DNA from 3 places in the Erwinia sp. LJJL01 genome. Region 2 is predicted to be linked to each of the others. Evidence: riboswitches for the same ligand, from Rfam matches in the RefSeq annotation. Region 2 holds a riboswitch; each other region holds the start of a gene.

Region 1 (7,006 bases), 1.6 Mb from region 2:
ATATCGACATTATTTCACTCGAATGTCAGAACTCGCATGTTCCTATGGAGCTGCTGGAGCTGATCCGCGGGAAAAAAGTGATGGTGGGCGCCATTGACGTGGCAACTAACAATATTGAAACCCCCGAAGAGGTCGCCGCGACGCTGCGCAAAGCGCTGCAGTTCGTCGATGCCGACAAGCTCTACCCTTGCACCAACTGCGGCATGATCCCGCTGCCGCGTGGCGTGGCAAGAGGCAAGCTCGATGCCTTGAGCGCGGGTGCCGAGATCATCCGTAAAGAGCTACTGGCTAAATAACGCTGCCTGATTAAAAGTCCGTGAAGGGGATCCTGAGCGGACTTTATAATTCAACGCGACCTTCCCCTGGTTGTTCTACAGTTAGTCATTCTGTGCACGATGACGTAGGGTTTGCGGCGACTCCCCGGAGGTACGCAAAAATGCCTTGCGCATCCTCTCTGCCGATATAAAACCAACACTTGCTGCAATATTGTCAAAATTATCGTGCCCCTGCTCTATTCGAGCGCTGGCAACTTCAAGGCGTAACTGTTCCACTGCTTTCGCCGGTGTTATACCCGTTTCCCTGCGGAAGGCTCGGGAAAAGTTTCTGGGGCTCATCGCCATACGGTCGGCAAGACACTCAACCACCAGGACTTCATCAAGATGTTCCCGAACCCAGCCCATCAGTTCGCTAAATAATCCAGCACTGGGTGCGATCTCCAGCAAGACGGACTTTTGTGAATAACGACCAGGGCGGCGATAATATACCACCAGCTGTCTGGCGACCTGAGTAGCCACCGAACGTCCCAGATCCTCTGCAATTAATGCCAGTGCCAGGTCAATGCCAGCGGTAATTCCCGCCGATGTCCAAATCTTTCCATCACAGACATAGATACTGTCAAATTCCACCCTGACTTTAGGATAATCTCTGGCCAGTTGCTCCGCCCGACACCAGTGAGTTGTCGCCCGGTGTCCATTAAGGACACCGGAGGAGGCAAGCAGAAACGCACCTGAGCATACGCTTGCCAGACGGCGAACTTTCGCCGCAGCTTTGCGGATATATTGTTGAAGTGGCACATTCTCCACCATAGTCGAGATACCGGGTCCACCCACAATCATTAACGTATCATAATCAAGGGGATGACAAGAATTAGCTACCGTTCCAACCCCACCAGAACTCGATATTATCCCCTGCTGATGAGAAATAACACTCAACTCATAACTTCCAGGAATAACCTGGCTGGCGACCTCAAAGGCGGTTGCAGGCCCTGACATATCAAGCAGTTGAAATCCTTCAAAAACATACAGTCCTATCTTACGTGTCATGGCAGTAATACCCCGATATTAGTCATTGCTCTCAGTAGACATCACCGTTATTTTAAAACATGTTAAGTGCATCATTTATAATTTTATGAATCATTGATGCCAAATTAGATCATTCACACTTGAGGTAAAAAAAAGAAAGTAATTTATCTTTTAACACCCTAATGAAAATACTATGAATCTGGAACTAAGCATCTAATACAAAAACATCTCTGTTGAGGAAGATCAGATGAAAGGGAAACTTTTATCACTGTCCTATGCTCCTTCCGAAGCGACGCCTGAACATGAAACATTTATTAATCAGGGTAGAGAGATATTTAGAGAGCACCAGAAAGGGAGGCATGTGCAGTTCGATATCACCACTCGCCTCTGAGGTATCCCCACAAAAATTGATTGAATATTGTTGCGGGATGACAGGTGCCCGGTTTCAGGAGGGAGGGCTGCTTTCCGCACCGGCATGAATACATCCCTGTAGCCTGGCTCACGGCCATCCCTGGCCGTGGGCCTGCTGCAATCAGCCCTCCCCCCTTGCACCCAAAGCCGCAGCGTCGCGGTTTGAAAGCCACAGCGAGCACGATGATAGCGGGGGATGGGCTCAGCCTGAGGTAAGCCGGACGTCACGCGGCAGGGATGCCGCATGCCGAGGCCCGCAGGGAGCGTCTTTTGCCGTTCCGGCGTGCTCAGGCTGAGCTCAGACCGGTTAGCGGACGTTTAGCGATTGAAGTCATTTCTGGGGATTCCTCAGCCACTCACCTCTTCACTGGCAATCTCTGACAACGGAGTATCGGATATGATCAATAAGCCTTTGCAAGTCGGTCTGTTACTTTTCCCGCAGGTAACTCAACTCGACCTCACCGGGCCGGCAGAAGTATTTGCAGCCAGCAGCCGCTGCGACGTTCATCTGATTTGGAAAACGCTCCTTCCCGTAAAGACCGGTTCAGGATGGTCAATTCTACCCACCCAAACATTTGCAACATCACCGGTGCTGGATGTGATCTGCATCCCCGGTGGTAGTGGTCAGATAGCCCTGATGGATGATGAACTGACCCTGGATTTTATCCGCCGTCAGGCTGCGAGTGCTTCAGTTATCGCTTCTGTCTGTACCGGTTCTCTGGTGCTGGGCGCTGCTGGTCTTCTCGAAGGTTTCCGTGCAACCAGCCACTGGATGTCGCTGCTGCAGCTGGAATACCTCAGAGCAATTCCGGTTAAACAGCGGGTAGTCGTAGATGGTAACCGCATCACCGGTGCCGGGATTTCTGCTGGAATCGATCTCGCCTTGACGGTGATGGAGCGACTGCTGGGAACTGAGACGGTAAAGGATATCCAGTTAGGAATTGAATACGGTCCTGAACCACTTTATACGCTTACAGAACTGGAAACTCCTGAGCGCGTTGAGCGCCTGCAACACCATGCCGAACAGCGTCAGCTGCTCCGGCTGGCTGCAACCCTAAGGGCAGCAGCACGTCTGGAGGTAAGATGACCTCCATGCCAAAAGAAGTCTGGATCCTGACTCTTTGCCAGGTGCTGTTTACTGCAGCTATTTCAATAGACCTTACCATTACCAGTCTGGCTGGACAGTCTTTAACACTGCATCCTGAACTAGCAACCATTCCTTTTGCCTTACTGACCGTGGGTGGTGCGTTAATCATGCCCATTTTGGGATGGCAGATTCGTTATCATGGTAGACGTAACGCACTGTTAACAGGGTGCTGTATCGGTGTGGCTGGAGCACTCATCTCAACGATATCGACATTAATACCTCACTTCTGGGGGTTGTGCCTGGGTTGCTTACTGGTTGGCGCTTTTCAGGCCTCAGCACAGTTTTACCGGCTGGCAGCAGGTGATCTGGTGAGACAGGAATTGAAACAGTTTGCAGTATCGCTGGTGCTGGCAGGGGGAGTGATTGCTGCCTTTCTCGGGCCGGGCCTGGCGGTATGGAGCGCATCTCTCTACCCCTCTTCACTTTTTACCGGTTCCTATCTGACTGTGAGTATTCTGATACTGGTCTCAGCACTACTGTTAGTCTGTTTTTATAAGACAGATGGTAAGCCTGCACTTGCAGAAGCCTCAAAGGCTGAGTGGGCTGGCAATTATGCTGCCCTCAAGAAACCCGTTTATCTGGTTGCCACAATAAATGGTGTGCTGATTACCAGCGTCATGATGTTAATGATGAGTTCTGCACCTCTGGCAATTGTAAAGGCCGGCCTAACGATGAAGGAGGGTGCTGCCGTCATGCAATGGCATTTAGTCGGCATGTATGCCCCCTCTCTAGTGGCGGGTTATACTTTCCGCAAATTGGGTGCCGGCATGAGCCTTATGATTGGGATCAGTTTGACAGTACTTGCTGCTTTGGTTGGCATGCAAGGGACTCAGCTGGCTACATTCTACTGGTCACTTGCCCTGCTCGGAGTGGGTTGGAATCTGAGTTTCGTCACCAGCTCCATTCTTCTTTCGCTAGGAAATGATTCCAGCATGCGCAAAGCAGCCCAAACGGCCAGTGAAACATTACGTTATCTCTTCTCGTCAGCTGCTTCGCTGCTGTCCGCTGCAGCTCTGGAGTACTTTGGATGGCATCAACTCAATATCATTATGCTGCCATTTTTACTGGTAGGTCTCTGTGTCACTGGATGTTGGATAATCTTTTCCAGAACAACCCCTCACGCCGGATGAATATCTTATCGGGCGCAGGGGATTGAAGAGACCTGGCATCTTTATCCGTTCTGACTATTTTCGCCAGCCCAGCCCTGGAGCAACGTGCTTCAGTATCGCCTCGATGGTGTGCGCGCAGTAATCCACGCCCAGCTGATTCGGAACGGTCAGCAGCAGCGTGTCGGCTTCGGCAATCGCTTCATCCTCTGCCAGCTGTTTAATCAGCACATCCGGCTCGGCGGCGTAGCTGCGGCCAAAAATGGCGCGGGTTTTCTCGTCGAGGTAGCCGACCTGATCCGCGTCCTTACCGCTGTTGCCGAAGTACATACGGTCCTGCTGATTCACCAGCGCGAAAATACTGCGGCTAACGGAGACGCGCGGCGTGCGGGCGTGTCCGGCCGCTTTCCAGGCTTCACGGTAGGCGCGGATCTGCTTCGCCTGCTGAATATGGAACGGCTCGCCGGTTTCATCATCCTTCAGCGTTGAGCTTTGCAGGTTCATTCCCAGCTTCGCCGCCCACACCGCCGTGGCATTGGAGCCTGCGCCCCACCAGATACGCTCGCGCAGCCCTTCCGAGTAAGGCTCCACGCGCAGCATGCCCGGTGGATTAGGGAACATCGGCTGCGGGTTCGGCTTAGCGAAGCCTTCGCCGCGCAGCACGTCGAGCAGCACTTCGGTGTGATGACGCGCCATATCCGACTCGTTCTCACCTTCGGCGGGCTGATAGCCGAAATAGCGCCAGCCGTCGATCACCTGCTCCGGCGAACCGCGGCTGATGCCGAGCTGCAGGCGCCCGCCGGAGATCAGATCGGCGGAACCGGCATCTTCAGCCATGTACAGCGGGTTCTCATAGCGCATATCGATGACGCCCGTGCCGATCTCAATACGGCGGGTTTTGGCGCCCACGGCGGCCAGCAGCGGGAACGGAGAGCTGAGCTGGCGGGCGAAGTGATGCACGCGAAAGTAAGCGCCGTCCGCGCCCAGCTCTTCGGCCGCGACCGCCAGATCGATGGATTGCAACAGCGCGTCGGCAGCAGAACGCGTGCCGGACTGCGGCGAAGGTGTCCAGTGACCAAACGACAGAAATCCAATACTTTTCATAAGGTTTTCCTGAGTGGAAATTGCGTGGAGATAATACTATTCCTAACTCGCCGTGCCTGACTAAGCAAGGATTGTAATCAAAAATGAAATATCGTATAACAGGCTGCTCCGAGGGGTGTCCTGTAATGGGCTGAGATGGCGTAAGCCGAACCCTTTGAACCTGATCTGGGTCATGCCAGCGAAGGGACGGGTTGGCATCGATCATGTGCCTGTTCATACCTCTGCGTGCCCGGATCTCCACTGAATTTATGGAGGTCCCGTGTCTCACCCCGTTTCCCACATCGATTTCAGCCAGGGTTTGTACGGCCGTTTACGCCAGCAGGCGGGCCCTGAATGGCACCACTACGTCGATCACCCGTTTTTGCAGCAGCTGGCTGACGCTACCCTGCCCGACGTTGCGTTTCGTCGTTACCTGACCCAGGACTATCTGTTCCTGATCCACTTTGCCCGCGCCTATGCCCTGCTGGTTTCCAAGCTGCGTACCCTGCCGGAAATGCGCGCCGCCACCGCCTCACTCAACGCTATCGTCAATGAACTGCCGCTGCACGTTGGCTACTGCGCAAGCTGGGGGCTGAGTGAAGCACAGATGGCAGCCGAGCCGGAAGCGGCGGAGACCATGAACTACACCCGCTACGTGCTGGATATCGGCCACTCCGGCGATGCGCTGGAGCTGCTGGCCGCTCTGCTACCCTGCGTGGCGGGCTATGCCGAAATCGGCCTGCGCCTGCTCAACGACCCGCAAACCCGGCTCGACGGCAGCCCGTATGCCTCGTGGATCCGTAACTACGGCGATGCCGATTATCTTTGCGGCGTGCAGGCGGCGATTGGGCTGCTGGAAACGGTGGGTCAGCAGCGCGCAGCAGAGAGCCGCATCGCCAGCCTCAGCGAGATCTTCACCACCGCCACCCGGCTGGAAGCGGCCTTCTGGCAGATGGGGCTGAATGCGGTGCCCGCACCATGATGCCCCCTGGTATTGCCGTGCGCGACCTCAGCCTGAGTTTTGGCCGGCGCACTATCTTTCAACACCTCAATTTTGACATCAAAGGCGGCAGCTTTGCGGCGCTGCTGGGCGCCAGCGGCTGTGGCAAAACCAGCCTGCTGAAGGTCATCGCCGGTCTGGCTACCGCCGATGCGGGCCAGGTGTGCGGCAGCGATGGCCTGCCGCTGGCGGGGCGCATTGCGTATATGGGCCAGAAGGATCTGCTGCTTCCGTGGCTGTCGGTGATAGACAACATCACGCTCGGCGCGCGCCTGCGCGGCGAAAAAGCCGACCTGCCCTGGGCGCAGCATCTGCTGGAGCGGGTCGGGCTGGCTGAGCAGGCAACCGAGCGTCCGGCGGCGCTCTCCGGCGGCATGCGCCAGCGCGCGGCGATTGCCCGCACGCTGTACGAGCGGCGCCCGGTAGTGCTGATGGATGAACCGTTTTCAGCGCTGGACACCCTGACGCGTGCCAGGATCCAGACGCTGGCCGCCGACCTGCTCAGCGACCATACCGTACTGCTGATCACTCACGACCCGATGGAAGCCTGTCGCCTCAGCCACCAGCTGCTGGTCCTCTCCGGCTACCCGGCGGGAATTGATGACGGCCACGCCATCGGTGGGCAGCCACCGCGCGCGCCGGACGATCCTGACCTGCTGAAAAGCCAGGGTGAACTGCTGCAACAGCTGCTGAGGGCGGCAGGATGATGATGCACTGCACAGGAAAACGCGCCCGCAGCCTGCGCGGGCTGGCGATCTTCGCCGGGCTGATGGTGCTGTGGTGGCTGGCGACGCTGACCGATATCCCGGCCTTTCTGCTGCCGTCGCCGGTTGCGGTGGCGAGGGCGCTGTGGGATGACCGGGCGTTTCTGGCCTGGCACAGCCTGATCACCGCGTCGGAAGTGCTCAGCGGGCTGGCGATCGGCGTACTACTCGGTTCACTGCTGGCGCTGGCGATG
Region 2 (7,006 bases):
CCCCCTTTGGTGAACAGCGTTACCGGCACGCGTCGGCCTTCGTTCTCGTGCAGCAGACCATCGACGATTTTGTGCATGTAGTGAAGTGAGAACTCCAGATAATCGCGCCCGGTCAGCACGCCGCCCCAGGTGTCAAAAATCATCACCGACTGTGCACCGGCACGGATCTGCGCATTGAGATACTGGGTGACGCTGTCCGCCAGCTTATCCAGCATCAGATGCAGGGTTTTGGGTTCGGCGTACATCATCTTTTTCAGCTTGGTGAAAGCCTTACTACTGCCGCCTTCAACCATATAGGTCGCCAGCGTCCACGGGCTACCGGAGAAACCGATCAGCGGCACTTCGCCGTTGAGGTTTTTACGAATGGTGCGCACCGCGTTCATTACGTAACCCAGCTCCTGCTCAGGATCGGGAATGGGCAGCTTTTCTACGTCGGCACGGCAGGTAATCGGGTTAGAGAAGCGTGGACCTTCGCCCGCTTCGAAATACAGCCCCAGGCCCATCGCATCGGGGATCGTCAGGATATCGGAGAACAGGATCGCCGCATCCAGCGCGTAGCGGCGCAGAGGTTGCAGCGTGACTTCGCAGGCCAGTTCGGCATTTTTGCACAGCGACATAAAGTCACCGGCCACGGCACGCGTGGCTTTATATTCCGGCAAATAACGGCCGGCCTGGCGCATCATCCACACCGGGGTCACATCAACCGGCTGGCGCAACAGGGCGCGCAGGTAACGATCGTTCTTCAATTCGCTCATCTTAAGGCTCTCTCTCCAGTCATGCCTGTAGTGTAACATTTACTGGAATTGACCGTGAGGCTGCGCAGTAAAATGCACCGCAAAGAGAGCCTCCCCCCTACTGTAGTCGTGCAATCTTGGTGCAGCCAAAGGGTTAAGGCAGGTTATCAGCTTACTTTGTGAGGGTTAACGCCTGGGAGCTCAGAGGATTATCTTCAACGGCAGCCAGCGCAGCAGGGGCTTTATGGCTGGCCTCAGTCGGCCTTTTCTCTCTCTTATTGGCTAGTGACATCTCATCTTCAACCTGATGAGACATACCAATAAAGGCCCCCCCTTTTTCAATAGCCAGCTCGTTCGTGTAGATCTCCCCCTCTACCCGGCCACGGGACATAATAGTGACGCTTCCCGCGTGGCAGCTTCCCTTAATTAAACCGTTAATGACGAGCTTTGCGGATTTCACCGTGCCGACAACGCTTCCCTCTTTACCAATCTGCGTGATTTTCTGGCTGGTAATGTTTCCTTCGACCGTACCATTAACCGTAATATTATTTTCATTGGTTATTTCCCCCCGCAATACCGAGCCGAGTGAAATAGTCGTTTCTTTAATCATCAGGTCGTCATGACGTTCACTAGTAGCGGCTTTAGCGGGTTCAGTATTCAGGGCAGGAGCATTTTTACCTACGCCTGCATCGCGGTCTTTTTTGGAGAAATTAAGCACGTGAGCAACCATCCTTTTTTTGTGCAAAGATAAGATAAATAAAAATAAAATACAGAGTCCTGCGGCGATAGCCAGGAGGTACATGATTCTTTTCTGAGACAGCGCAAAGGCGACGATCGCACATCCCCAGAATATCCAAACCCCCCACAGCGGCCAATTTTTTTTCATGTCTGACCTGATAATACAGTCTGTTTTCCCACACATCATCCTTATGCTCCCGGCACGTGTTAATCTTCAGCAGAATAATCGCCGTATCACAATTCACGTACTTTCTGGAAAAAATAAACCAATAAAAATAAAAAAATCCAATAACGTGAGGCTGTATTGTTTAACCGCTTTTAATTATGGATTTTTCTTATTTATTTGCAGGCTCATCCTTGAGCCCGATAATATTTGAATTTATTGCAGAAATAAAGCAACGGGGTGATCAGGATTCTGCTTCTGCCCGGCACAAGGCGACGGTATCTTCGATCAGGCGGCGTGCCACGGTTCCTGCCGGCGGTAGCTGCGGCAGCGCATCAAAGCGATACCAGCCCGCGTCGAGCAGCTCTTTCGGGTCGATGACTATCTCCCCGCTGTCGTAGTCGGCCATAAACGCCATCATTAGCGACTGCGGGAACGGCCAGGGCTGGGAGGAGACATAGCGCAGGTTTTTCACTTTGATCCCGCTCTCTTCCATCACTTCACGCGCCACGGTCTGCTCCAGGGTTTCCCCCACTTCGACAAATCCGGCCAGCACGGTATAGATGCCGTTACGATGGCGGGTATGTTGCGCCAGCAGGATCTCTTCGCCACGGCGGATTGCCACGATGATGCACGGCGCAATCTGCGGATAGTAGCGTTGGCGACAGTGGCTGCACAGGCAGGCCCACTCTGTTTTGCTGTGGTGCATTTCATGGCCGCAGTAGCCGCACCAGCGGTGCGAGCGGTAAAACTCCGCCAGCTGAATACCGCGCCCGACGAGTTGGAACAGGCCACTCTCCTGATCCAGCAGCTGACGTAACGATCCCATCTCCTGCGGTCGGGTGGCACGGATCAGCCATACCGGTTCACCCTGCCACTCACCAATTATCGATCCTGTCGATCCCACAAGGTCCAGTTCAACGGCCCCACCGTACGGTAATTCGCCTTTTGGTAACCAAATTTTGTGTTCCTGGCTGACAATCCACCAGCCAGCGTCTACGCTTAAAATTTCACGTTCCATAAATTTTTCATCATCCTCAGTTTTAAACTGGATTGAGGTCAGACGTTAAAAATAACACTCACGGAGTTGAACATGCTTAACCAGTTAGAAAATCTCACCGCGCGCGTCGGCGGTTGCAGTGAACTGGTCGATTTTTGTCTGCACGCGCGTAAGCAGTTGCTGGTCGCGTATTACCAGATGGTTGGCATCAAGCCTAACAAGGAATCGATGACTACGCTTGATGAAAATGCGCTGGATACCTTTTGCCAGAACCTTGTGGATTACCTCTCCACCGGGCATTTCACCGTTTATGAACGTTTTATTCAAGAGATGGATGGGACTGAGCAGCTGGCAAAAGCCGCGCTGATCTACCCATCACTCCAGGCGAATACCGAACAGATCATGAAGGTCTATGACTCGTATCTGGAAACGGCTATCGACCATGATAACTGCCTGGAATTTCAGCAAGCCCTCTCTACCGTTGGTGAAGCCCTGGAGGCGCGATTTACGCTGGAGGATAAATTCATCAAACTGGCTTTAGAAAAAGGCTCTGATATTCAACCTGCTGCCAATCAATCTTCCCTTGCACGCCCTGCCTGAAACGTTATCAGAATGTGATCCTCTTGTAGTTTGCAAAAAGCCCCTTTATGCTTGAGGGGTTAGGGCGAGGCATGCCTCGCCCCTACGTATTGTCAATTCGAGATTGGGAATTCTGGCGTAGTAACCAGAAAACCAATCGATATCTTGTCGGAGTGCCCTAAGGGGCTGAGACCGTTAATTCGGGATCCGCGGAACCTGATCAGGTTAGTACCTGCGAAGGGAACAAGAGTAAATCTGTTATTACGCTACGGATGCGTATTTCCGTATCGTTCTTATTACTCCCGCCTCCAGGCAAGCAAACTTCCCGATGAAACAGGAACTTGCTATGTCTATTGCTACTAAAAAAACCCATCGTCGTGAACAACGCGCCGCCGCACAGCAGTTTATTGACTCGCTGCAGGGCACTGCTTTCCCTAACTCTGAACGTATCTATCTGACCGGCTCCCGTGCCGATATCCGCGTGCCGATGCGCGCGATCCAGCTCAGCCCGACAGTGTCAGGCGGCAGTAAGGATAACCCTGAACTCGAAGCCAACGAGCCGATTCCGGTCTACGACACCGCCGGGCCATACGGCGACCCGCAGGCAACGGTGGATGTGCGTGCCGGGCTCAGCAAGCTGCGCCTGAACTGGATTGCCGAGCGTGGCGATTCTCAGGAGGTCACAGAGCTTAGCTCCGCCTGGACCCAGCAGCGCCTGGCCGATGAGGGGCTGGATCACCTGCGGTTTGATCACCTTCCACGCCCGCGTCGGGCGCTAAAGGGGCGCTGCGTCACGCAGATGCACTATGCACGGCGGGGGATCATTACCCCGGAAATGGAGTTTATCGCCATCCGTGAAAACATGGGCCGCGAGCGCATTCGTAGCGAGGTGCTGCGCCAACAGCATCCGGGTCACAGCTTTGGCGCGCAGCTGCCGCAGGATATCAGCGCCGAATTTGTGCGCCAGGAGGTGGCCAGCGGTCGGGCAATCATCCCGGCGAATATCAACCATCCGGAATCGGAGCCGATGATTATCGGGCGCAATTTCCTGGTGAAAATTAACGCCAATATCGGCAACTCGGCGGTCAGCTCCTCTATCGAAGAGGAGGTAGAAAAACTGGTGTGGTCGGCGCGCTGGGGGGCAGATACGGTGATGGACCTCTCCACCGGGCGCTACATTCACGAGACCCGCGAATGGATCCTGCGTAACAGCCCGCTGCCGATTGGTACCGTCCCCATCTATCAGGCGCTGGAGAAAGTTAACGGCGTGGCGGAAGATCTCAACTGGGAAATTTTCCGCGATACCCTGCTGGAGCAGGCGGAACAGGGCGTCGACTACTTCACCATTCATGCTGGCGTGCTGCTGCGCTACGTTCCAATGACCGCCAAACGCCTGACCGGCATTGTGTCACGCGGCGGTTCGATTATGGCGAAGTGGTGCCTGTCACATCATCAGGAAAGTTTTCTGTATCAGCATTTTCGTGAAATCTGCGAGATCTGCGCGGCCTACGATGTATCGCTGTCGCTCGGGGATGGTCTGCGCCCCGGCTCAATTCAGGATGCCAACGATGAAGCACAGTTTGCAGAGCTGCGCACGCTCGGGGAACTGACCAAAATTGCCTGGGAGTATGACGTACAGGTGATGATCGAAGGGCCAGGTCATGTCCCGATGCAGATGATCCGCGTCAATATGACCGAACAGCTGGAGCACTGCCACGAAGCGCCGTTCTACACGCTCGGCCCGCTGACCACCGATATTGCCCCCGGTTATGACCACTTCACCTCCGGCATTGGTGCCGCGATGATCGGCTGGTTTGGCTGCGCGATGCTCTGCTACGTCACGCCAAAAGAGCACCTCGGCCTGCCAAACAAGGAAGATGTCAAACAGGGGTTAATCACCTACAAAATCGCCGCGCACGCCGCCGATCTCGCTAAGGGCCATCCCGGCGCGCAGATCCGCGATAACGCCATGTCCAAAGCGCGCTTCGAATTCCGCTGGGAAGATCAGTTTAACCTCGCGCTCGATCCGCATACCGCACGCAGCTACCACGATGAAACCCTGCCGCAGGAATCCGGTAAGGTCGCGCACTTCTGCTCAATGTGCGGGCCAAAATTCTGTTCGATGAAAATCACCCAAGAAGTACGCGAATACGCCGCACGCCAGCAGGCTGAAGCGCAGCCGATCGAAGTCGGTATGGCGCAGATGTCAGAAGAGTTTCGCCACCGTGGCGCTGAGCTTTACCACCGCGCCGATGCCCTGAAATCAGAGGAAAAAATATGAGCCGTGAAGCCTTTCCCGCAACCGCCGCCCGCCTGGGCCTTTACCCGGTTGTCGATACCGTGGAATGGATTGCGCGCCTGCTGGAGGCGGGCGTCCGCACTATCCAGCTGCGCATTAAAGACCGTGCGGATGAAGCCGTAGAACAGCAGATTGCCGAAGCGATCGCCCTCGGCAAGCGCTACCAGGCGCGGCTGTTTATTAACGATTACTGGCGGCTGGCGATCAAATATCAGGCGTATGGCGTGCACCTCGGGCAGGAAGATCTTGATGTCGCCGACCTGGATGCCATTCATGCTGCCGGGCTGCGGCTGGGCCTCTCCACCCACGATGATAGCGAGCTGGATCGGGCGCTGGCCGAGCGCCCTTCCTATATCGCGCTGGGCCACGTCTTCCCAACGCAGACCAAGGAGATGCCGTCCAATCCGCAGGGGCTGGAAGAGCTGACGCGCCATATTCAGCGGCTGCGCGGTATTTCCACGGTGGCGATCGGCGGGATCAGCCTGGCGCGTGCGCCTCAGGTGCTGGCGACCGGCGTCGGCAGTATTGCCGTCGTTAGCGCAATCACCCAGGCCGCCGACTGGCGTGACGCCACGCGCCGGCTGCTCGACCTCGCGGAGCCTGAGGGCGCGCCTCATGCTTAGCGACCAGGATTTTTTGCGCTACAGCCGCCAGCTGCTGCTGGAAGAGTTTGGGCTGGATGCCCAGGAGAAGCTCCAGGCAGCCAGCGTGCTGATTGTCGGTCTCGGCGGGCTGGGTGCTCCCGCTGCACTCTATCTGGCGGCAGCAGGCGTCGGCAAGCTGCTACTGGCCGATGATGACCAGCTGCACATAAGTAACCTGCAGCGCCAGATCCTCTACCGCAGCAGCGAAACCGGGCAGCCAAAGGCGGAGCTGGCGAAAAATCACCTGCTGGCGCTGAATCCGCAGATAGAGGCGATTGCCCTCAGCCAGCGGCTGGATGCCGATTCGCTGGCGGGGCTGATGAGCAGCGTTGATCTGGTGCTCGACTGCAGCGACAACATGCCAACCCGCCATGCGGTGAATGCCGCCTGTATTGCCAGCAATACGGCGCTGATCAGCGGCAGCGCGGTTGGCTTTGGCGGTCAGCTGCTGGTCCTGACGCCGCCGTTTGCCCACGGTTGCTACTGCTGCCTGTGGCCGGATGACAGCGAACCGCAGCGCAACTGCCGCACCGCTGGGGTGCTTGGCCCGGTGGTTGGCACCGTCGGCACGCTGCAGGCGCTGGAAGCCCTGAAGATGCTGGCCGGGGAAACCTCACCGCTCGACGGCAAGCTGCGCCTGTTCGATGGCCGCCAGCAGACCTGGCGCACCCTCGTACTGACGCGCAGCTCTGGCTGCCCGGTATGCGGGGTCGCAGCATGAAGGTGATGGTGAATGATGAAAGCCTGACGCTGGGTGGGGATGAAACGCTGAACGACCTGCTGCAACAGCTGCAGCGCCACCAGCCCGGCACCGCGCTGGCGCTGAATCAGGCTATCGTGCCACGCGAG
Region 3 (7,006 bases), 2.0 Mb from region 2:
TAGAGAGGTAACCTGTCCCGGCTAAACGTCCGGTGTTGTACAGGGTTTGCATATTGCGCAGTACCGCTGGCGGGCGGTTATTATCCACCATCACCCGATCAACATAATCCGCGCCCGGGAGATAGAGGCTGTCCGCTGGAATAGTCATGCAGCGATGTTGCAAAAGAGAGTCTGCTTCTTTGCCCAGTAACTGTACGATGTCCGTCATGGTAACTCCTGTCAAAGTTGTGGAGGCCGCAGCGAAGCGGCCCGCGGGTCAGACTGACTGACCTCAACAGGGTGAACCTAAAACGTCCATTAAGGCAAATTGCTGACTCCATTTTTCAGAAGGATCCGCACTAAAAAGCGTGAGGGGGTGCGCGCTACCACCACTGATGGAAATGGTGCACCGGGCCGTGCCCGTGGCCGACTTCCAGCGAGTCAGCCTGCTCCAGCGCCCCCTGCAGCCACTGCTTGGCGGCCTGCACCGTCGTTACCCAGTTATCATGGCGCGGACGCAGCGCTGCCAGCGCCGCCGAGAGCGTGCAGCCGGTGCCGTGGGTGTTGCGCGTGTTAATACGCGGTGCGGTGAAGCGCTGTTCTAACTCGCGGGTTAACAGCCAGTCAGGGCTCTCCTCTTCGCTGAGGTGGCCGCCCTTCATCAGCACAGCCTGGCAGCCGAGCGCCAGCAGCGCCCGCCCTTGTGCGCGCATCTCGGTTTCGTTGCGCGCGGGCTGGCACTGTAACAGAGCCGCAGCTTCAGGCAGGTTTGGGGTGATCAACGATACCTGCGGCAGCAGGCGTTCGCGTAGCGTGGCAACGGCCTCCACCGAGAGCAGCGGATCGCCGCTTTTCGCCAGCATCACCGTATCCAGCACCACCCACGGTGCGCTGGCACCCTTCAGGCGATCGGCCACCACGTCGACGATGGCACTTTCCGCCAGCATGCCGATTTTAATGGTGTCGATGCGCACGTCGGACAGCACCGAATCCAGCTGCGCGGCGACAAAATCCGGCTCAATGCGATACACCGACTGCACCCCGGTGGTGTTTTGCGCCACCAGCGCGGTGATCACGCTGGTGCCGTAAGCGCCCAGCGCGGAGAACGCCTTAAGATCGGCTTGAATACCCGCCCCGCCGCTCGGGTCGGTACCGGCAATAGTCATGGCGTTGATACGTTTCATACCAGCGCCTCCGGATTGAGTTGGTACAGGGCATCGAGAAACGCCGGGATAAAGCTGCCCGGCCCCTTCACCTGCGCGGCAGCACGCTCGCCAGCCAGCGATACCACGCGGCAGGCACTGGCGACATTCACCAGACGGTCGCCCGGCAGCGCGGCAAACCCGGCCACCACAGCCGACAGTGCACAGCCGGTACCCACCACGCGAGTCATCAATGGCGAACCGCCGCTCACGCTTAGCGTGCGCCGCCCGTCGGTAACAAAATCGACCTCGCCGGTTACCGCAATCACCGCGCCGCTGGCAAGCGCTAGGGTTTCGGCGGCCTGTAACGCTGCATCCGACGGATGCAGGCTGTCGACGCCACGCCCGCTGACCGCCTGTTTTGCCAGCGCCATGATTTCGGAAGCATTACCGCGAATCGCGGCGGGCCTGCTCGCCAGCAGCTGCTGACAGAATTCACTGCGGAAATCCAGCGCGCCGACCGCCACCGGGTCCAGCGTCCAGGCGTGTCCGGCGCCATTCGCAGCGCCGATCGCCGCACGCATCGCGTCACTGCGCGAATGCGTTAGCGTGCCGACGTTGACCAGTAAGGCATCGGCGATGGCGCTGAACTGCGCGGCTTCATCCGGGTCGATCACCATCGCCGGGGAGGACCCCAGCGCCAGCAGCACGTTGGCGGTAAAGGTTTGCACCACGTCATTGGTCATACAGTGGATTAACGGTGATTTTTGGCGAAACAGCGCCAGAGAGTGGGCCACGTCGGCGTGGCTGAGGCTTTGAGGTTGGATCATGATTACTCCCAACCGGCGATCAAGAAGGCGATGCCGGTCGGGCATCTGACTTCCCTACGCTGGCATTATCCAGTTCAGGTTATGCGGGTTTTTCTCAGCCGGACGGTTAGGTCGGGCACCCCGAGTCATTGATAAATCGTTAAATTTTAGAATTCATTGCGCTGGTAGCGAATCCACAGAATACGGGGGATGGCGCTATCTTGTAAACCCATTTGTCATGCATCCGAATACCAGACGCATCTCGTAGGTGACAGGTTGCGCAACGCCCATAATCCCACCTCTTTAACCGTGCCAACACCGCAAATACATCCAAATAATAGAGACAGAAATGAAACTTTTTATTGCCGCAACACTACTCGCCCTGTCTGCATCAGCCAGTGCAGAGACAGCGCCGCACTGGACCTATGAAGGCCAGGCTGGACCAGAAAACTGGGGGAATCTGAGCGAAAAGTTCGCCACCTGTAAAATTGGTCAGTTTCAGTCACCCATTGATATCCGCTTTGTCACTAAAGCGAATCTTCCCGCGCTAGAAATGGATTATCACTCTGAGGCGGAAAGCCTGGTGAATAACGGCCATACCTTACAGGTCACCGTGGATGATGAAGATGATTTCAAGCTGGATAACAGGATGTTTAGGCTGCGCCAGTACCACTTCCATGCGCCGAGCGAAAACCTGATCAACGGCAAGCGCTATCCGCTGGAGGTGCACTTTGTGCATGCGGATGCCAGTGGTTCACTGGCGGTAGTTGCGGTGATGTTTGAAGTGGGTGCGGAAAACAGTGCTCTCAATCCCATCCTTAAGCGCATTCCGGCTAAGTTAAACCAGAGTGTGAAGCTGGATGAGCGTTATGACCTGAAACCCCTGTTCCCGACCGATCTACACTACTACCGTTTCAGCGGCTCGCTGACCACACCACCTTGCACAGAGGGCTTGCGCTGGCTGGTGATGAAAAAGCCGGTCACCTTGTCCGCAGCACAGCTGGCGCAGTTCCAGAAAGCGCTGGCACAGAGCAACAATCGCCCGGTGCAGCCGCTGAATGGCCGTATGGTAGTCGAGTAAAGGCTTTTCTATCCCTGCTCCGCCACCAGCAGCGCCAGCGTATCCGGCTCCAGCGCCTTGAAGATATGCGGGCGATCGCCGGGATAGCAGATGTAATCGCCGGGGAATAACTCTTCCGGCGACTCTTTCAGCCCCACCAGCGCCCGCCCCTGGGTGATGATAATATGCTCAACAGAGCCGGGAATATGGGGCTGTGAGAGGCGTTCCTCGCCAGGCTGGGTGATCAGCAGATAGATATCCCGCCGCGCGCCCGGCGGACAGCTGGCCAGCAGAATGGCCTCATAGTTGCCGCGCTCGGCCACCACTTTACTTCCCTCTCCACGCCGTACCACCTGAGTCTTATTGCTCTCCGGCTCCAGCAGTTTAGCAAACGGGATATTCAGCGCCACGCACAGCGCCCACAGCGTTTCCAGGCTGGGATTGCCGTTACCCGCCTCCAGCTGCGACAGCGTGGATTTAGCGATCTCTGCCCGCCGGGCGACTTCGGCCAGCGACAGCCCTGCGCGCGTCCGCTCGCGCACCAGGCTTTGGGCAATCAGGGCGATTGGCTGGGTCATGCCTTACCTCACAGTTCGTTAAAACGAACGAAACGTTCGTCTTGATAACCTATTCTAATGCGTTCATTATAATGGCAGTTTCGTTCGATAGGGTTAGAAAAGCATGTTTAGCCACAATTTTTCCTCGCTGACGCCCGCCACGCGTAAGGCGATCTACCTGATCTGCCTTGCCGTTGGCGTGGTGGGTGTTTCCTACGGTTCTCTGGCAACGGCTTACGGTTTTCCGCTGTGGGTGCCGCTGTTCTCCTCGCTGTTTGTGCTGGCCGGGGCGTCAGAGTTTATGTTTATCGCCATTATTGCCAGCGGCGGCAATCCGTTAGCCGCCGCCGCCGCCGGGCTGCTGGTCAATGCCCGCCATTTTCCGTTTGGCATTGCGGTGCGCGACCTGGTCGGTTCACGCCTCTCCGCGCTGCTTGGCTGCCATATTATGAATGACGAAAGCGTGGTATTTGGCCTGTCGCAGTCCACGCCGCAGCAGCGTAAGGCCGCATTCTGGCTGTGCGGGCTAGGGGTGGCGATCGTCTGGCCGCTTGGGGCGCTGATCGGCAGCCTGATTGGCACCCTGCTGCCCGATACCAGCGTGATTGGGCTGGATGCCGTGTTCCCGGCGATCCTGCTGGCGCTGGTGATCCCGGCGTTTAAGTCTCGTACCACCCTGACGCGCGCCTCCTGTGGCGCGGCGCTGTCGCTGCTGGCAGTGCCGTTTACTCCGGTCGGCTTACCGGTGCTGCTGTCGATGGCCGGCCTGCTGGCGAGGAGGAAATAATGCCCGCTCACTCTTTGATCATCAGCGGTATCGCGATTCTGGCGCTCGGCACCTGGCTGATGCGTTTTGCCGGAGCAAAACTCGGTAACCGCATGGCGCTGTCAGAAAATGCGCGCACGCTGCTCTCCGATGCCGCCACCACGCTGCTGTTTGCCGTTGCCCTGGCGAATACCTTCTATGAAGGGGTACATTTTGCCGGGATTGCCCGCGTGGCTGGGGTGGCCGTGGCCGTGCTGCTGGCCTGGCGTAAGGCGCCGCTGATCGTCGTGATCTTCGCGGCGGCGCTGGTCACCGCCCTGCTGCGTTATGCCGGGGTCAGCTAACCGCCTTTACGCGCTTTTTCTTCTTCAGAAACGGCTGTTTTGCGATAAACTCTGCGCCGTTGCCACACGGCGTTTTGCTGCAGGAGTTTCATCATGAATATTCGTCCGTTTACCGAAGCTGACCGCCCCTTTTTGCGCACGCTGTTTCTCGCCTCGCGCAAGGCGAACTGGACCTGGCTGGACGACGCCGAATGGCAGTTAGAGGATTTTGACCGCGTGACGCTCGGCGAGCGCGTGCTGGTGGCAGAAGAGGACGGGCACCGCGTGGGTTTTGCCGCGGTGCTGGATAACGATAACTTTTTGCACAGCCTGTTTATTGACCCGGCCTGGCAGGGCAGCGGCGCGGGCAGCGCGCTGTTGCAGGCGGTACAGAACAGCTTTACCTCTACCGGGGCGCTCAAGTGCCTGGCGGAAAACTTACAGGCGCAGAGCTTCTATAAAAAGCACGGCTGGCGGGTAGTGGCGCAGGGCGAGAGCGACCAGGGTGAATACCTGTTAATGCACTACGTGCTGAAATAGCCGCCACCGCAGCATCACACCTGCACTGAAATATAAAATCGGCTTGCCGCCTGTCGAACACAACCGACTATAATGCGGTTTTAGCTCTAAGAATGGCGCCAGAACCGACGATGACCAACAGACCTCTTCACGAACAGGCGGGCGTAAGCAAAAACGCTTATGAGATGCTGCAATATCTGAAGCGCATTGCGCGTGGCGACAAGGCCTTTACTATCCAGGACACCCTGCTCAACCACCGCTGCAACGTGACGCCGGATAATGACTTTACCCTGATTAACCAGCTGTTTGACGGCGGGAAAATCGATTTTGATTATTCGATGGTGGATGGCTTCCAGCAGCGGCACGTGCGTTTAGTGTGAAATATCTTAAACAGGCCGACCAGAATAAAGGTCGGCCCCCTACAAAGATAGAGAATTACAGCGCGCGGAAGGCGATATCCTGCGGGATAACGTCGCCCTGCCAGTAAAGCTGGGCCGCCACGGCGTTCGCCAGCTGGCGGTAAAGGCGCGTAAACTCACTGTCCGGTCGGCGCACCACGGTTGGCTCACCAGCATCGAGGTCTTCGCGCAGGCTGATGTGCAGCGGCATCTGACTCAGCAGCCGGGTGTGATACTGCGCCGCCAGCTTCTCCGCCCCGCCGGTGCCAAAGATCGGTTCATGATGGCCGCACTGGCTACAGATATGCATGCTCATATTTTCCACCACGCCCAGTACCGGAACGTTGACCTTCTCGAACATCACAATGCCCTTGCGCGCATCCAACAGCGCAATATCCTGCGGTGTGGTGACCACTATCGCCCCGGTCACCGGCACGTTCTGCGCCAGCGTCAGCTGGATGTCTCCGGTGCCTGGCGGCATATCGAGGATCAGGTAATCCAGCTCCGGCCACAGCGTTTCATTCAGCAGCTGCATCAGCGCCTTGCTGGCCATCGGGCCGCGCCACACCATGGCGTTATCTTCGCTGACCAGGTAGCCAATCGAGTTGGTTGCCAGGCCGTGCGCCACGATCGGCGCCATATGCGTGCCGTCCGGTGAGGTCGGGCGCTGATCTTCCACGCCCAGCATGTCCGGGATCGACGGGCCGTAGATATCCGCATCCAGCAAACCCACTTTCGCCCCTTCCGCGGCCAGCGCCAGCGCCAGATTCACCGCCGTGGTCGATTTCCCCACCCCGCCCTTGCCGGAGCTGATGGCGATAATATTTTTCACGCCGTTGGTGCCCGGGCGGTTTTTCACCCGCTGCAGCGTGGCGACATCCAGCGTTAAGCGCCAGTTAATCGCGGTAGCTCGGGTCAGGCGCAGCAGCTCGGCGCTGAGCGAAGCTTTCAGCTCCTCAAACGGGCTTTGCCAGACAAACGGCATGCCCAATTCGATATGCAGCGTATTATCCATCAGCGCGCAGTGGCGTAACGCCTTCAACGTCGTGAGGTTGTGCTGCAGAGTGGGGTGTTCAAACGTCGTCAGCACGCCCATCACGATAGCACGCAGCGCCTCGGGGGAGTGATGCCCCCTGGATTGTGAAGTCATCTCGGTTCCTTGATATTGCTGGTGGTTTTGTTCGATATCTGCGTTTAAGCATATCAGATCTGCCATGTACTGACCTTAGCCGCTGGAAAAATCCTCGGGCAGTAGAAGCCCTTGTTTACGCAGGGTCCGGCAATCGGTTACCATCTAAACCCCTTTTTCAACAGGTATGAGCTAAGTCTCACTATGACTCAAGTCGCGAAAAAAATTTTGGTAACGTGCGCACTGCCGTACGCTAACGGCTCCATCCATCTCGGCCACATGCTCGAGCATATCCAGGCAGATATTTGGGTCCGATACCAGCGA

Evidence for each region. Region 2 has a riboswitch for thiamine pyrophosphate ahead of thiC (phosphomethylpyrimidine synthase ThiC). Riboswitches for the same ligand answer to the same signal wherever they lie in the genome.
Region 1: it holds a riboswitch for thiamine pyrophosphate, as region 2 does, so the genes downstream of both, ACLI4M_RS18615 (TenA family protein) here and thiC (phosphomethylpyrimidine synthase ThiC) in region 2, are expected to answer to the same signal.
Region 3: it holds a riboswitch for thiamine pyrophosphate, as region 2 does, so the genes downstream of both, thiM (hydroxyethylthiazole kinase) here and thiC (phosphomethylpyrimidine synthase ThiC) in region 2, are expected to answer to the same signal.

The regions. Positions count from the first base shown of each region.
Region 1 is NZ_CP178576.1:3,758,846-3,765,851, reverse strand. It holds gene ACLI4M_RS18640 (methionine synthase) at 1-296, shown strand, start outside; gene ACLI4M_RS18635 (GlxA family transcriptional regulator) at 378-1,322, opposite strand; gene ACLI4M_RS18630 (DJ-1/PfpI family protein) at 2,110-2,799, shown strand; gene ACLI4M_RS18625 (MFS transporter) at 2,796-3,989, shown strand; gene ACLI4M_RS18620 (LLM class flavin-dependent oxidoreductase) at 4,044-5,069, opposite strand; TPP riboswitch at 5,171-5,273, shown strand; gene ACLI4M_RS18615 (TenA family protein) at 5,350-6,030, shown strand; gene ACLI4M_RS18610 (ABC transporter ATP-binding protein) at 6,027-6,755, shown strand; gene ACLI4M_RS18605 (ABC transporter permease) at 6,752-7,006, shown strand, end outside.
Region 2 is NZ_CP178576.1:2,191,559-2,198,564, reverse strand. It holds gene hemE (uroporphyrinogen decarboxylase) at 1-755, opposite strand, end outside; gene ACLI4M_RS11040 (bactofilin family protein) at 907-1,620, opposite strand; gene nudC (NAD(+) diphosphatase) at 1,880-2,656, opposite strand; gene ACLI4M_RS11030 (Rsd/AlgQ family anti-sigma factor) at 2,729-3,235, shown strand; TPP riboswitch at 3,374-3,474, shown strand; gene thiC (phosphomethylpyrimidine synthase ThiC) at 3,561-5,495, shown strand; gene thiE (thiamine phosphate synthase) at 5,492-6,136, shown strand; gene ACLI4M_RS11015 (HesA/MoeB/ThiF family protein) at 6,129-6,878, shown strand; gene thiS (sulfur carrier protein ThiS) at 6,875-7,006, shown strand, end outside.
Region 3 is NZ_CP178576.1:162,520-169,525, forward strand. It holds gene fbaB (class I fructose-bisphosphate aldolase) at 1-208, opposite strand, end outside; gene thiD (bifunctional hydroxymethylpyrimidine kinase/phosphomethylpyrimidine kinase) at 363-1,163, opposite strand; gene thiM (hydroxyethylthiazole kinase) at 1,160-1,951, opposite strand; TPP riboswitch at 1,986-2,084, opposite strand; gene ACLI4M_RS01635 (carbonic anhydrase) at 2,280-3,011, shown strand; gene ACLI4M_RS01640 (helix-turn-helix domain-containing protein) at 3,020-3,568, opposite strand; gene ACLI4M_RS01645 (AzlC family ABC transporter permease) at 3,672-4,334, shown strand; gene ACLI4M_RS01650 (AzlD domain-containing protein) at 4,334-4,657, shown strand; gene ACLI4M_RS01655 (GNAT family N-acetyltransferase) at 4,751-5,176, shown strand; gene ACLI4M_RS01660 (hypothetical protein) at 5,287-5,535, shown strand; gene apbC (iron-sulfur cluster carrier protein ApbC) at 5,591-6,703, opposite strand; gene metG (methionine--tRNA ligase) at 6,836-7,006, shown strand, end outside.